Linked DNA regions of Variovorax paradoxus. The protein of the gene in region 1 binds, or shares a complex with, the protein of each later gene. Links are inferred from orthologs where the notes say so. Each region holds a gene or a part of one and is shown in the gene's direction. Other genes may lie near its edges.

Region 1 (8,052 bases):
CATGGCGACCATGGCGAGCGGCTTGGCCACGCCCTTCCACAGCGACACCAGCGGGCTGATGTGCGGGTCTTTGGGCAGGTCGGCGTACAGGCCGGGGCGGTCGGCGTGCTGCAGCACGTACATCACGTGCGTGCCGCCCACGCCGGCCGGGTCGTACACGCCGGCGTTGGCGAAGCCGCGGTCCTTCAGGTCGACGATGCGCTCCGCGGCGTAGTCGTGCATGTCTTCCTTGGTGCCGAAGTGCAGCGCGCCGGTGGGGCAGGCCTTCACGCAGGCCGGCTCCAGGCCCACGCCCACGCGGTCGGAGCACAGCGAGCACTTGTAGGCCTTGTTGTCGGCCTTGCTGATGCGCGGCACGTCGAAGGGGCAGCCGGTGACGCAGTTGCCGCAGCCCACGCAATGCTCGCTGATGAAGTCGACGATGCCGTTGGCGTACTTGACGATGGCGCCCGGCGAGGGGCACGACTTCAGGCAGCCGGGGTCGTCGCAGTGCATGCAGCCGTCCTTGCGGATCAGCCATTCGAGCTTGCCGGCCTCGGGCTCGACTTCGGAGAACTTCATCACCGTCCACGAAGACGGCGTGAGGTCGACCGGGTTGTCGTAGGTGCCGTGGTTGGTGCCGACCTCGTCGCGCAGGTCGTTCCACTGCATGCACGCGACCTGGCAGGCCTTGCAGCCGATGCAGGTCGACACGTCGATCAGCTTGGCCACCTGCTGCACCTGCGGGCGGTGGCGTATCTCGGGCGACGGGGTGGTGGTGGCCGAGCGGGCGGCGATGTCTAGGGTCTGGAGGGAGGACATCTCAGCGGCTCCGGTTGGCGGTCTTGCTCATTCCCCTTCCGGGGGAAGGCTGGGATGGGGGCAGGCCTTCGATGAAGCGCCGCATGGTCGTGGAGGCCGCCGTGCCCCCACCCCGGCCCTCCCCCAGCGGGGGAGGGAGAAATGCATCGAGTGCTTGCTTCATGTCATGCCTTCTCGATGTTCACCGTGAACGACTTGTACTCCGGCGTCTGCGTGTTCGCGTCCCCCACGAAGGGTGTCAGCGTGTTCACCAGGTAGCCCGGCTTGGCCACGCCCACGAAGCCCCAGTGGTTCGGCAGCCCCACCGTGTGCACCGTGCGGCCGTCGACCTGCAGGCCGACGATGCGCTTGGTCACCACCGCCACGGCCTTGATGTAGCCGCGCTTGCTCGACACCTTCACCATGTCGCCGTGGCCGATGCCTTTCTCCTTCGCCAGCTCCTCGCCGATCTCGACGAACTGCTGCGGCTGGATGATGGCGGAGGTGCGCACGTTCTTGGTCCAGTAGTGGAAGTGCTCGGTGAGCCGGTAGCTGGTCGCCACGTACGGGAAGTCCTTCGGTACGCCGAGCCGCTCGAGGTCGCCCTTGAAGATGCGCGCCGCGGGGTTGGCGCGCGCCACCGCGTTGTTCGGGTGCATCAGGTTGTTGACCAGCGGCGACTCGAAGGGCTCGTAGTGCTCGGGCAGCGGCCCTTCGGCCATGCCCGTGGGCGCGAAGAGCCGCGCCACGCCCTCGGCCGTCATGATGAACGGGCGCACCGCGTCGGCTTCCATCGGGTTGGCGTCGGGCCGGATGTCGGGAATGTCCGAGCCGGTCCATTGCTTGCCGTTCCACGCGATGAGGGTGCGCTTGGCGATCCACGGCTTGCCGGTGGTCGGGTCGGTGGAGGCGCCGTTGTAGAGAATGCGCCGGTTCGCGGGCCAGGCCCATGCCCAGTTCTGCACCATGCCGATGCCGAACGGGTCGGCGTTGTCGCGCCGCGCCATCTGGTTGCCGGCCTGCGTCCATGCGCCGCTGTAGATCCAGCAGCCACTGGCCGTGGTGCCGTCGTCGCGCAGGAGGCCGAAGCCCGAGAGCTGCTCGCCCGCCTTGGCCGTCGGGGGCTTGCTCGGGTCCTTCGGATCGACCAGGTCCACCAGCGCGCGCCCGTTGTATTCCATCGCCAGTTCCTGCGCGGAAGGCGAGTGCGGAATCTTGTAGGGCCAGGTCAGCTTGACGATCGGGTCGGGGAAGGCGCCGCCGTCCTTGACGTAGGCCTGGCGCATGCGGTTGAAGATGCCCGCCACGATCTCGATGTCGCCCTTGGCCTCGCCTGGAGGCTCCGCGCCCTTCCAGTGCCACTGCAGCCAGCGGCTGGAGTTGGTGAGCGAGCCGTCTTCCTCCGCGAAGCAGGTCGAGGGCAGGCGGAACACCGTGGTCTGGATGTCGGCGGTCTTGACGTCGTTGAACTCGCCGAAGTTGCGCCAGAACTCGCTGGTCTCCGTCACCAGCGGATCGATGGTGACCAGGAACTTGAGCTTGGAGAGCCCGTCGACGATCTTCTTCTTGTCGGGGAACGAGCCCACCGGATTGAAGCCCTGGCAGATGTAGCCGTTGAGCTTGCCCTGGTTCATGAGCTCGAAGGCCTGCAGCACGTCGTAGAGCTTGTCGATCTTGGGCAGGTAGTGGAAGGCCCAGTCGTTGTCGGCCGTGGCCGCGTCGCCCCACCACGACTTCTGCATGCTGACGAAGAACTTCGGGTAGTTCTGCCAGTAGCTCATCTGGTTGGGCCGAAGCGGCTTCAGCGCGCGGGTCTTGTAGTAGTCGTCCAGCGTCTGCTCGCTGTCGCGCGCCAGGGACATGTAGCCCGGCAGCGAGTTCGACAGCAGCCCCAGGTCCGTGAGGCCCTGGATGTTGCTGTGCCCGCGCAGCGCGTTCATGCCGCCGCCCGCCACGCCGATGTTGCCCAGCAGCAGCTGCACGATGGCGCCGGTGCGGATCATCTGCGAGCCCTGGCTGTGCTGCGTCCAGCCCAGCGCATACATGATGGTCATGGTGCGCGTGGACGTGCTGGTGCTCGCGATGTACTCGCACACCTTCAGGAACTTGTCCTGCGGCGTGCCGGTGATGCGGCTCACCATCTCGGGCGTGTAGCGCGCGTAGTGCCGCTTCATGACCTGCAGCACACACTGCGGGTCCTGCATGGTCATGTCGACCTTGGCCATGCCCTGCTCGTCGAGCGCGTAGTTCCACGACTTGGGGTCGTAGTTGCGCTTCTCGGCGTTGTAGCCGCTGAAGATGCCGTCCTCGAACTTGTAGTCGGGCCCGACGATGAACGGCGCGTTGGTGTAGTTGCGCACGTACTCCATCTGGATCTTCTCGTTGCTCAGCAGGTAGTTGATGACCCCCGAGAGGAACGCGATGTCGGAGCCCGCGCGCACCGGTGCGTAGTAGTCGGCCATGGCGGCCGAGCGCGTGAAGCGCGGGTCGACCACCACGAGCCGGGCCTTGTTCTGTTTCTTGGCCTCGATGACCCACTTGAAGCCGCACGGGTGCGCCTCCGCCGCGTTGCCGCCCATGATCAGCACGACATCCGCGTTCTGGATGTCCTGCCAGTGGTTGGTCATCGCGCCTCTGCCGAACGTCGGGGCCAGACTGGCCACCGTGGGTCCGTGTCAGACGCGTGCCTGGTTGTCGAACACCAGCATCCCGGTCGAGCGGAATGCCTTGTGCGTGATGTAGCCGGTTTCGTTGGACGATGCCGATGCGCAGAGCATGCCGCTGCTGATCCAGCGGTTCACGGTCTTGCCGTCGGCGTTGGTGGTCTGGAAGTTGGCGTCGCGGTCGGCCTTCAGCAGCTTGGCGATGCGGTCGAGCGCGTCGTCCCAGCCGATGCGCTTCCACTCGGTGCCGCCGGCCTCGCGCACCTCGGGGTATTTCAGCCGGTTGGGGCTGTGCACGAAGTCGAGCAGGCCCGCGCCCTTGGGGCACAGCGTGCCGCGGTTCACGGGGTGGTCGGCATCGCCCTCGATGTGGAGGATGTCGGACACCACGTTCTTGGCCTTGTCGCCCAGGCTGTACATGATGAGCCCGCAGCCCACCGAGCAGTACGGGCAGGTGTTTCGGGTCTCGGTGGTGCGCGCGAGCTTGAAGTTGCGGGCCTCGGCCAGCGCGGCGGTCGGCGAGAAGCCGAGCGCCACGATGCTGGAGCCGACCAGCCCCGCGCTGCTGACGCGGAAGAATTGGCGGCGGTTCATGTCCATGACGGAACCTCCTGCATCGCTGAAGTGGGGTGTTTCATCGTGGTCTCTTCTTCTTTGCTTTGCGTGGGAAATCTGTACTGGGCGGCCGCGCTACTTGGGCGCCGAGCCGTCGCCGCCGCTGGGCGCGGGGGCCGTACCGCCGGACGTATTGCCGCCATTGGGGCCGCTCATGCCGCCGATGGCCGAACCGCCTTCGGACGGGCCCTTGTGGGCGGAGGACTCTTCGACCTTGTCGCCGGAGTCGGCTGGCTTGATGCCGCTCGGGCTCGCACCCGAGGCACCCGAAGACGCCGCCGGGCTGGTGGCCGTGGGCTTGGGATCGCAGGCACTCAACAGCACGCCGAGGGCCAGGCACAGGCCCAGGGTTTGCAGGCGCTGACATCGCGACATCGACACTCCTTCGGGGGAAAGGATGGCCAGATAGTGGAATGTTTTTATTTGCCCCGCCGCCGCCGTCAAACAATGCCTGATGGATGCGAAGGGGTGTTTGTCGCATCATGCGACAGGGCCCGGGTGCGGGCAAGTAGGCCAAAGCCGGCAATAACCCTTGAATCCGGCCGTGCGCGGGCCTCTCGGCTATCGTCGCGGCCATGAATGCCTCCCTCCGCCTGGGTTGGCGCACGCTCTGGCGCGACCTGCGCGCCGGCGAGTTGCGCCTGTTGATCGTCGCCGTGCTGCTGGCCGTGGCCGCGCTCACGGCCGTCGGCTTCTTCGCCGATCGCCTGAAGGGCGGGCTGCAGCGCGATGCGCGCCAGCTGCTGGGCGGCGATGCCGTGGTGGTCAGCGACAACCCGACGCCCGATGCCTTCGTGGCGCAGGCGAAATCGCTGGGCCTGGAAGGCACCGGCACCTACGGCTTTCCGACCATGGCGCGCGCCGAAGACGCACAGGGCGGCGCCAGCAAGCTGGTGGCGCTGAAGGCGGTGACGGCGGGCTATCCGCTGCGCGGCAGCCTGCAGACCTCGGCCACGCTCGACGGCCCGGGAGCGGTCACGCGCGACATCCCGCCGGCGGGCGAAGTCTGGGTCGATGCCTCGCTGCTCGACTCGCTGGGCCTGAAGATCGGCGACACCCTGCTGCTGGGCGACACCGGCCTGCGCGTGGGCCGCGTCATCACGCTGGAGCCCGACCGCGGCGCCGGCTTCATGAGCTTTTCTCCGCGCGTGATGCTCAACCAGGCCGACGTGGCCCGCACCGCGCTCGTGCAGCCGGCCAGCCGCGTGGGCTACCGCTATGCCGTGGCGGGCAACGACGCGGCCGTCAAGCGCTTCACCGACTGGGCCGACGCCACGCTAAAGAAGGGCGAACTGCGCGGCGTGCGGCTCGACTCCTTCGAGAGCGGCAGGCCCGAGATGCGCCAGACGCTCGACCGCGCCGAGAAATTCCTGAGCCTGGTCGCGCTGCTCGCGGCGCTGCTGTCGGCGGTGGCCGTGGCGCTGGCCGCGCGCGGCTTCGCGGCCAGCCACCTCGACGACTGCGCCATGCTGCGCGTGCTGGGCCAGAGCCAGCGCACCATCGCCGCGGCCTACACCTTCGAGTTCGCGGTGATCGGCGTGGTCGCCAGTGGGCTGGGCGTGGCCATCGGCTTTGCGGTTCACTACGTGTTCGTGCTGCTGCTCTCGGGCCTGGTCGAGACCGCGCTGCCGGCGGCCACGCTGTGGCCCGTGGCCTTCGGGCTGGGCATGGGGCTCACGCTGCTGTTCGCATTCGGCCTGCCGCCGGTGCTGCAGCTGGCCCGCGTGCCGCCGCTGCGCGTGATCCGGCGCGACGTGGGCGGGCTCAAGCCGGCGTCGCTCGCGGTGCTGGGCGTGGGCGTGGCGGGCTTCGCGGCGCTGCTCATGGCGGCCAGCAGCGACATCAAGCTGGGCCTGATTGCCGTCGGCGGCTTCGCGGGCGCGGTGGCGGTGTTCGCGTTGCTGAGCTGGCTCGCGGTGAAGGTGCTGCGCCGCAGCGTGAACGAAACCACCGCGCCGCGATGGCTGGTGCTGGCCACGCGGCAGATTTCCGCCCGGCCGGCCTATGCGGTGGTGCAGGTCAGCGCGCTGGCGGTGGGCCTGCTGGCGCTGGTGCTGCTGGTGCTGCTGCGCACCGACCTGGTGGCGAGCTGGCGCCAGGCCACGCCGCCCGATGCGCCGAACCGCTTCGTCATCAACGTCATGCCCGACCAGAGCGAGGCCTTCCAGAAGTCGCTGCGCGACGCGGGCGTGGGCAAGTTCGACTGGTACCCGATGATCCGCGGCCGCCTCGTCGCCATCAACGACAAGCCGGTGACGCCCGACGACTACACCGAAGACCGCGCCAAGCGCCTCGTCGACCGCGAGTTCAACCTCAGCAACAGCGTGGAAGCGCCCGCCCACAACAGCATCACCGCCGGCAAGTGGACGCCCGACGCGAAGAACGAAGTGAGCGTGGAAGAGGGCCTGGCCGAAACGCTCGGCCTGAAGCTGGGCGACATGCTGCGCTTCGACATCGGCGGCATGCAGAACGACGCGCGCATCACCTCGCTGCGCAAGGTCGACTGGGGCTCGCTGCACGCCAACTTCTTCGTGATGTACACGGTGGCTTCGCTGGCCGACGTGCCGGTGACCTACATGGGCGCCTTCCGCGCACCCGAGACCCGGGGCTTCGACAACGCGCTGGTGCGCAGCTACCCTAACGTGACCAACGTCGACATGAGCGCCACCATCAACCAGGTGCAGCGCGTGCTCGACCAGGTGATCCGCGCCGTGGAGTTCCTGTTCGGCTTCACGCTGGCGGCCGGGCTGGTGGTGCTGTTCGCGGCTGTGACGGCCACGCGCGAGGAGCGCGCGCGCGAGTTCGCGGTGATGCGCGCGGTGGGCGCGCGCGCCAGCCTGCTGCGCCAGGTGCAGCGCGCCGAGCTGGCGGGCGTCGGGCTGCTCGCGGGTTTTCTCGCGAGCATCGTGGCCTCGGTGATCGGCTGGGCGCTGGCGCGCTATGTGTTCGAGTTCAGCTGGACCGCCTCGCCGGTGGTTCCGCTCGCGGGCGCGCTGGCCGGCGCGGTGCTGGCGCTGGGCGCGGGATGGTGGGGCCTGCGCGACGTGTTGCGCCGCCCGGTCGTCGACACCTTGCGCCGCGCGGCCGAGTAGCAATCTTTTTCTTCGGCCGGGGGCCGGACGGGGCCGGGGAATGCAATACATTGCCCGGCCCCGTATTCAATTCCGAAGTGAACCCCCTTACATGCGCTTGGCGTCATTCCAGATCACCAACTTTCGCTCGATCAACGACAGCGGTTCCATCGACTCCACACAGATCACGGCGATCCTCGGTCGAAATGACAGCGGCAAATCGAATCTGCTGCGTGCGCTCCACAGCCTGAACCCGACCGACGGCCTGGTCGAACTCAGCCCCATCAAGGACTTTCCGCGCCATCGCCGCCTCGAGGAATGCAACGGCGACACGCCCGTCGTTACCACCCGCTGGGCGCTCGAGCCAGGCGAACAGGCGGCCCTTGCCGAAATCCTGCCGCGCGCCGCCGGCGTGAGCCACGTCAGCGCCGGCCGCGGCTATGCCGCCACCCGCTGGGCCGGACTCGAAGGCCTGAGCGCGCTGTCGCTCGACGTGGGCGACATCAAGGCCAAGGTTCGCAAGATCGTGCCGGCCGTCAAGGCCGCCGCCGAGAAGGTGGCCGAAGAGCAGCGCGCCCTGCTCGAGCAGGAAGCCGACACCTTCGACGCCGCAATGATCATGAACCCCGACTACATCAAGTGGTCGGACGGCGCGGTGAAGGCGATGCAGGCGCTGCGCAAGGCACTGGCCGCGGCCGACGCCGAACTCAGCGACAAGCAGGACCAGATGCTGGCCGAGCTGGAAGACATGGCGCGCGCCATCGCCAACGACGAACCCGCGCTGGCCCGCGCCCGCGCCTGGGTGCTGGAGAACCTGCCGCGCTTCGTGTACGTGGACGAATACCCGGCGCTGCCCGGCCGCCAGAACATCGCCGAATACCTGGGCCGCGAGGGCTGGGGCCAGCTCACGCCCGAGCAGCAGA
Region 2 (7,010 bases), 1.2 Mb from region 1 along the record:
GCGGTGCGCGCCGGCATGATCCCCTGCGGCGGCGTGCTGCCGAGGGTTGCGCGGGAACGAGCGCTGCTGGTGGGCGACGCCGCGGGCATGGTGTCGCCGGTGACCGCGGGCGGCATCCACACCGCGCTGCAGCACGGTGAGCGCGCTGGCGAGGCGGTGGCGCGCTTCGTGCGCAGGGAGGCCGATGACCCGGCCACCTGGTTCGTGCGCAGCTACCCGAGCTTCCTGCTCAAGCGCACGCTGCGCTGGGCCTTCGACAATTTCCAGAGCGACTGGATGTTCAACCACCTGCTGGGCACGCCGCAGATGCGGCGCGTGGCGGAGCTGATCTACTTTCACCGCAAGGGCGGGACGCCGCCCCTGCCCTCGCCATAGACGCCGCTCAGGCGCCGCGCTGGCGCATCGCCTCGTAAAGGCACACGCCGCTGGCCACCGAGACGTTCAGGCTCTCGACGGCACCGGCCATCGGGATGCTCACGAGCTCGTCGCAGGTCTTGCGCGTGAGCTGGCGCATGCCCTCGCCCTCGGCGCCCAGCACCAGCGCCAGCGGGCGCTTGAAGTCGCTCTGGTAGATAGTGCCCGGCGCATCGTCGCTGGTGCCCACGCACCAGATGCTGCGCTCCTTGAGTTCGTTGAGCGTGCGCGCGAGGTTGGTCACCATGAAGTACGGCACCGTCTCGGCAGCGCCGCTCGCCACCTTGGCCACGGTGGCGTTGATGCCCGCCGCATGGTCCTTGGGCGCGATGACCGCATGCGCGCCGGCACCGTCGGCCACGCGCAGGCAGGCGCCGAGGTTGTGCGGGTCGGTCACGCCGTCGAGCACCAGCAGCAGCGGCACGGTGCCGGCCTCTTCGAGGCCTTCGAGCAATTCGTCGAGCGAATGGATTTGCGCGGCAGGTTCGACCCGCGCCACCACGCCCTGGTGACCGTGGCTGCCGCTGAGCTTGGACAGCCGCAGGCCGTCGGCCTCGACCAGCCGGACACCGGCTTCTTGCGCTCGCGCAATGAACTGTTTCATGCGCGCATCGCGCCGGCTGGCGTCGAACATCACTTCGAGCACCGATTTAGGCGCGGTCTTGATGCGCACGCCCACGGCATGGAAGCCGAAGATCACTTTAGGGGAAGACATCCTCCGATTATCCCTACCCCCGGGACCACCCCGTCAGGCGAGCGGGAGGCCGCTGGTCGCGCGGGTGCGCTCGTCGTGCAGTTGCTGTACCGCCAGTGCGTTCGGATGCACCCTCGCGCTGTTGCCCACGGCCTCCAGGAACTGGCAGGCGGCGTGGCCTTCGGCGGCTTTTTCGTAGCGCGCGACCCAGGCGTCGCGCGCGGGCAGCTTGTCGGGCGCCACAGGCCAGACGCCGGGCCGGGGCCGCATCGGCTCGCCGATGCCGATGCGCCACGGCTTGGCGCTCAGGCGGGCACGAAAGCAGTTCTGGTTGCGGCACATGCGCGCGTAGACCTTGTCGACGCCCAGCAGCTGGAAGCAATCGGCCACGGCGTTATCGGAAGGCTTGAAGACATCGTGCATGGCGAGCACCCGGAAGCCCGCCGGCGTGCGGTAGATGCGCAGATGCCAGTCGGGATGCTGGTGCAGGAAGCGCCCGATGCGTTCGGCCGCGCGCTTCTCGGGCGAAGGGTCGCCGCTGGGTTCGCCGCGCTTCTTGCGCTTGCCGATGACCCAGGCCACGGCGAACACCACGATGGCCGCGATCAGCCCGCCGAGCCAGGTCTTGGCGGCCCAGCCGCCGACCACGCCGGCAATCAGGGCCGGTACCAACGCAAAGCCGAACACGCTGCCTCGCAGAGGCTCCTCGAAGTCGATGTCGACGAACAGCACGTCGGGCGTGTTGAGGCAGCGCGCGCCGTAGCCGTTGCGCGTGACGACGGTGTCGCCCTGCCGCTCGATGATTTCCTCGCGGATCGGCACGCCGTCGGCGCCGTTGTAGGCGCGCTTGAGTTCGCGGCGGTCGAGCTGCTCGCCGGCGGCGATGCGGTCGAAGGCTTCGCGCGCGCGCTGGTCGGCATGCGCCTGCGCGGCCAGCGGGCTGTCGTCGGACCAGCCGTGACGACGCACCGTGACTTGCTTGCCAGCCACATGCTCCTGGATGCGGCCTTCGGCCCAGAACTGGGGAACGATCATCGGGTCAGAGCTCTTTTCCAAACAACAGCCAGACCATCAGCATGGCCAGCAGGATGACGGTCACCGGCAGCCAGTTGTAGCCGCCGGCAGGCACGCGGCCCGGCTCGTCGACCATCGGGCGGCGGGGTATTTCGGACGGCAGGTGGCCGAAGGCGCCGACCGGCGGGTGCTCGTGGTTATCGACCAGCCGCTTGGCGGCCGCGAGACTCAGGCCGGTGGCTTCGCGCGTGAGGCGCACGGCTTCGATCTTGTCGCCCTGCGCCAGCGCGGTCAGCGCGGTGGAAGGCATCGACGCGAAGCCGCGGTCCTGCGCGGCCACATCGGGCGAACGGCGGCCGGGATCCCCCATCCAGGCGGCGTAACGCTCGACGGCGTCCTTGGCCGACTGGAGATCCATGCCGGTGCTGTCATGCACGATCTTGATGGCTTCGATCAGCCTGCCCCGCCGCAGCGCCGCAATGGCCTCCGGTGGAAGGTCATCCATGGGGGATCTTGCTCCTAGTTATATTTGCTATCTATATCTGCTATCCGTTTGATAGCTTACCGCGCTTGTCAGCCGGGCGCTACGGCAGCTTTTTCATTACCTGCGACGCGGCCGGCCTCGATGGTGATGCGGCGTTCGCACCGGTCGGCGATGCCGCGGTCGTGCGTAACGAGCACGAGCGTAGTGCCCAGTTCGCGGTTCAGATCGAACATCAGCTTCATGACCTGCTCGCCGGTCGCGAAGTCGAGGCTGCCGGTGGGCTCGTCCGCCAGCAGCAGGGCCGGCTGCACCACGAAGGCCCGTGCCAGCGCCACACGCTGCTGCTCGCCGCCCGAAAGCACCTTCGGGTAGTGCCCCAGCCGCTGGCCCAGCCCGACTCGGCCCAGCATCTCGGTGGCGGCCTTGCGGGCATCCTTGCGGTTGGCCAGTTCCAGCGGGAGCATCACGTTCTCGAGCGCGCTGAGGTTGCCCAGCAGCTGGAAGCTCTGGAACACGAAGCCCACGCGCTGCGCGCGCACGGCGGCGCGCTCGTCCTCGTCGATGGCGAACAGGTCGTCGCCCGCTAGCCTGACAGTGCCGCGAGTGGGCGTGTCCAGCCCCGCGATGATCGAAAGCAAGGTGCTCTTGCCCGAACCCGAGGCGCCGACGATGGCGGCGGTTTCCCGCGCGCCGAGGGTGAAATGGATGTCCTGCAGAATGTCCAGCGTGCCGGCCGAGTCGGTCACGGACTTGAAGACATGCTCGACGGCGACAATGGCATCAGACGGGGGTTGGGACATGGAAAGGCTTTGGTTTTGAATCGACGTGACTTTATCTTGACCACCGCCGCGCTCGGCAGCGCGGGGACTTGGACAACGGCGGCGCATGCCCAGGCTCCGGCGTCCGCGGCTGGCAAGCCGGTGATCCTGGTGCTGGGCGATTCGCTGAGCGCAGAGTACGGGCTCAAGCGCGGCGAAGGCTGGGTACCCTTGCTGGAGAAAAGGCTTGCGCAGCAGAAGATCGCGGCCACCGTGGTCAACGCCAGCATCAGCGGCGACACCAGCTCGGGCGGCCGCGCCCGATTTCCTTCACTGCTCGCGCAGCACAAGCCCAGCCTCGTGGTGCTGGAACTCGGTGCCAACGACGCGCTGCGCGGCCTGCCGCTGGCCGACACCGAAAGCAACCTGCTGCAGATCACCAAGGCCGCGCAGGCAGCCGGCGCCAAGGTGCTGATCGTCGGTATCCAGGTGCCGCCGAACTACGGCGGCGACTACACGCGGCGCTTCGAGGCGGTGTTCTCCAAGGTGGCCGGCGCCACCCGGTCGGCGCTCGTGCCCTTCCTGCTCAAAGGCGTGGCGGATGCGCCGGACGCGCTCTCGCTGTTCCAGGCCGATCGCATCCACCCGACGGCGGCGGCGCAGCCGCAGTTGCTCGACAACGTCTGGTCCGAACTGCGCAAGCTGCTGCCCAAATGAAAAAACCGCTGCAAGCGCAAGCCTGCAGCGGTTTTCATGGAAGGACGCCAGGAACGGATCAACCGTTCTTGGTGGGCAGCTCGGGCACCGTGGGGGCATCGTGTTCGAGCGAGGCCATGTCGGTCTCCGGGTCTCCAGGAGCCAGTCCGTCGCTGCTCGGGCTGAGTTTGCGATTCGCCTTTTCCCGGAGCTTTTCTTCCTTTTTCTTCTTCTTGGCCAGCTCTTTCTGGCGCTTCTCGTAGCCGTAATTTGGTGTTGCCACTGCTTCTCCTTGGGCGAGGCAGTCAGGGTGACTGCGCGTGGCCTACTGTAAGCGATAACGGTGCAGTCTCAAGCGCATGCCCACGGCGGCCGTCCAGGTGGGCGATGCGCTTTTTTACATCCGTGCCAGGGCCTGTTGCAGATCGGCTCGCAAATCGTCCACATCCTCCAGGCCGATCGAGAAGCGAACGAGTGTGCCCTTGTGCGGCCAGCGCGCCACGCTCGCGTCACGCATCAGGCCGATGTCGTAGGGCACCACCAGGCTGATCGGGCCGCCCCACGAATAGCCGAGCCGGAACAGCTTCAGGCTGTCGCAGAAACGGTCGACCTGCTCGGTGCGGAAGCGCTCGTCGAACACCACCGAGAACAGGCCCGCCGCCAGGTCGGTAGCTCCGCACAGCGCGCGCCAGTGCACGTGGCCCGGTGAATCCTCGAGCGCCGGGTGCAGCACCTGCGCGATTTCCTCGCAGCCGTTGAGCCAGCCCGCCAGTTCGCGCGCCGCGCGGTCGTGCGCGGCATAGCGCAGCCCGATGCTGGGCAGCGAGCGCAGCAGCGTCTCGACGTCGCCCACGCCGATGCCGAAGCCCATGCGCATGTGGGTGAGCTTGAGGGCACGATGCAGCCGCTCGTCGCGCGTGACCACGCTGCCCATCAGCACGTCGCCGCCGCCGCTCGGGTACTTGGTGAGCGCGTGCACCGAGATGTCGACGCCCTGCCCCGTGCCGTTGAAATCGAAGGGCGCGAAGGCCAGGCCGGCCCCCCAGGTGTTGTCGAGCGCCGTCATCACGCCGCGTGCGCGGCAGACATCCACCAGCGCCGGCAGGTCGGGGAATTCCATCGTCACCGAGCCCGCCGCCTCGAGCCACACCAGGCGCGTGCGGTGCGACAGCTTGGCCTCGAGGTCGGACGGGTCCATCGCGTCGTACAGGCGGTGGGTGATGCCGAAGTTGGCGAGCTCGCCGGTGGCCAGCGCCTTGTTGGGGCCGTAGGCGTTGTCGGGGATCAGCACCTCGTCGCCGGTCTTCAGAAACGCGAACGCGACCAGCGTGATGGCGGCCAAGCCGCTCGGCACCAGCAGGCACTCGGTGCCGCCCTCGAGGGTGGCCAGGCGCTCCTCGAGCGTGAAGGTGGTGGGCGTGCCGTGCAGGCCGTAGGTGTAGCCGGCCTTGGTCTTCCAGTCGCGCGCGCGCATCGCCGCCACGTCGGCGAAGAACACGGTCGACGCCTTGAACACGCCCGGCTGCGGCGCGGCGAAGGTCTCTGGGGGTGCGTAGGGGTGGTGGATCAGGGTCGTGGAAAGCTTGCTCATGGCTTCGATGCTAGCGCGCCGAGGCATGCCGGGCTTTCGGGGTATTTTATAAATACAGTTCTTGTGTTTAAATTAAGTGTATGAAATCGAACCCACCCGCTCCGGCAACGACCTACGCGCTCGCAGACCTGTGCGTGCTGGCGGATCTCCCGCTGCGCACCGTGCGCTACTACGTGCAGCTCGGCATCGTCGACCGGCCCGAGGGCGAGACCCGCGCCGCGCGCTACGGCGCCCGCCAGCTGGAGCAGTTGCTGCTCATCAAGAAGTGGACGGCCGCCGGCGTGTCGCTGGAGCGCATCCGGGAGATGCTGCACAGCGACCAGCAGGCCCCGATACCGGCACGCCCGCGCGCGCCCGGCTCGGTGGAAGTGCGCAGCCACCTGACGGTGGCGGACGGCATCGAGGTGGTCATCGAGCCCGGCCGCGCGGGCCTTTCCCCGGCGCAGGTGCGCGATTTCATACAGGGCGTGATGGCGGCCTTCGCGGCTGTCTCCAGCGCCGATTCCTCCGAGAAGAACTGACGGAAAAGAAAGGGAAATCCCATGAGCTATCTGGAACATGCGCGAATGACGACGACCGGCGGCGACGCCGTGATGCTCGAAGTCGTGAAGGCCGAGGGCGACCTGCGCGGCGTGCTGCTCGAAATGACCGTCGAGCAACGCTTCCGCAACCCGGGCGCCACGAACGTCGAGGTGGTCTACAGCTTTCCGCTGCCGTGGGGCGCGGTGCTGCTGGGCGTCGACGTGCAACTGGGCGTGCGGCGCCTGAGCGGCGCGGTGGTCGAAAAGGCAAAGGCCGAGGCCGCCTACGAAGACGCCCTGGCGGAAGGGCACGCGGCCATCATGCTGGAGAAGAACCACGACCTGAGCTACACGCTGAACCTGGGCAACCTCGCGGCGGGCGAAGCCTGCGTCGTGACGCTGCGCTATGCGCAGACCCTGGCGTTCGAACAGCAGGGCCTGCGCCTGCTGATTCCGACGGTGATCGCGCCGCGCTACGGCGACCCGGTGGCCGATGGCGGCCTGCAGCCGCATCAGGCGCCCGTGCACAGCCCGGTGGCGGCCTATCCTTTCGACATCGCGCTGCGGCTGCACGGCGAACTGGCGCGTGCGCGCGTGGCCTCGCCCAGCCATCCGGTGGGCATCGCGTTCCGGCAGGCGAAAGACCACATGCAGGTGTCGCTGGCGCGCCGGGGCATGCTCGACCGCGACTTCGTGCTGGTGGTCGACCAACTGGCGCACGCGTCCGTCGCCGTGCTGGCGCGCGACAGCGTCGAGCCTGGCAGCACCGTCGCGCTGGCCAGCTTCTGCCCGCGCATTCCAGCGCACGGCCCCGCCACCACCGATGTGCAGCTGCTGG

What was found.
Region 2: the proteins of L3V85_RS26660 (region 1) and L3V85_RS20975 are in contact, whole or in part, in a cryo-EM structure (PDB 9GE8), measured with the Escherichia coli proteins. The link is inferred for Variovorax paradoxus from one-to-one orthologs.

Annotation. Positions count from the first base shown.
Region 1 is NZ_CP091716.1:5,744,588-5,752,639, reverse strand. Bases 4,327-7,391 are described here. They hold L3V85_RS26660 (ABC transporter permease), read left to right. Parts: upstream 4,327-4,633; coding sequence 4,634-7,150; downstream 7,151-7,391. Other genes in these bases: L3V85_RS26655 (AAA family ATPase), read left to right, coding at 7,242-7,391; L3V85_RS26665 (hypothetical protein), read right to left, coding at 4,327-4,433. Outside these bases: fdxH (formate dehydrogenase subunit beta), read right to left, coding at 1-801; more of L3V85_RS26665, read right to left, coding at 4,134-4,326; more of L3V85_RS26655, read left to right, coding at 7,392-8,052.
Region 2 is NZ_CP091716.1:4,513,697-4,520,706, forward strand. The notes cover bases 2,305-5,261. They hold L3V85_RS20975 (arylesterase), read left to right. Parts: upstream 2,305-3,442; coding sequence 3,443-4,081; downstream 4,082-5,261. Other genes in these bases: L3V85_RS20965 (hypothetical protein), read right to left, coding at 2,305-2,627; L3V85_RS20970 (ABC transporter ATP-binding protein), read right to left, coding at 2,696-3,406; L3V85_RS20980 (hypothetical protein), read right to left, coding at 4,140-4,343; L3V85_RS20985 (PLP-dependent transferase), read right to left, coding at 4,458-5,261. Outside these bases: L3V85_RS20950 (NAD(P)/FAD-dependent oxidoreductase), read left to right, coding at 1-375; 23S rRNA (guanosine(2251)-2'-O)-methyltransferase RlmB, read right to left, coding at 383-1,129; L3V85_RS20960 (hypothetical protein), read right to left, coding at 1,163-2,143; more of L3V85_RS20965, read right to left, coding at 2,148-2,304; more of L3V85_RS20985, read right to left, coding at 5,262-5,651; L3V85_RS20990 (helix-turn-helix domain-containing protein), read left to right, coding at 5,732-6,172; L3V85_RS20995 (VIT domain-containing protein), read left to right, coding at 6,194-7,010. UniProt on the Escherichia coli protein: TesA is a multifunctional esterase that can act as a thioesterase, lysophospholipase and protease.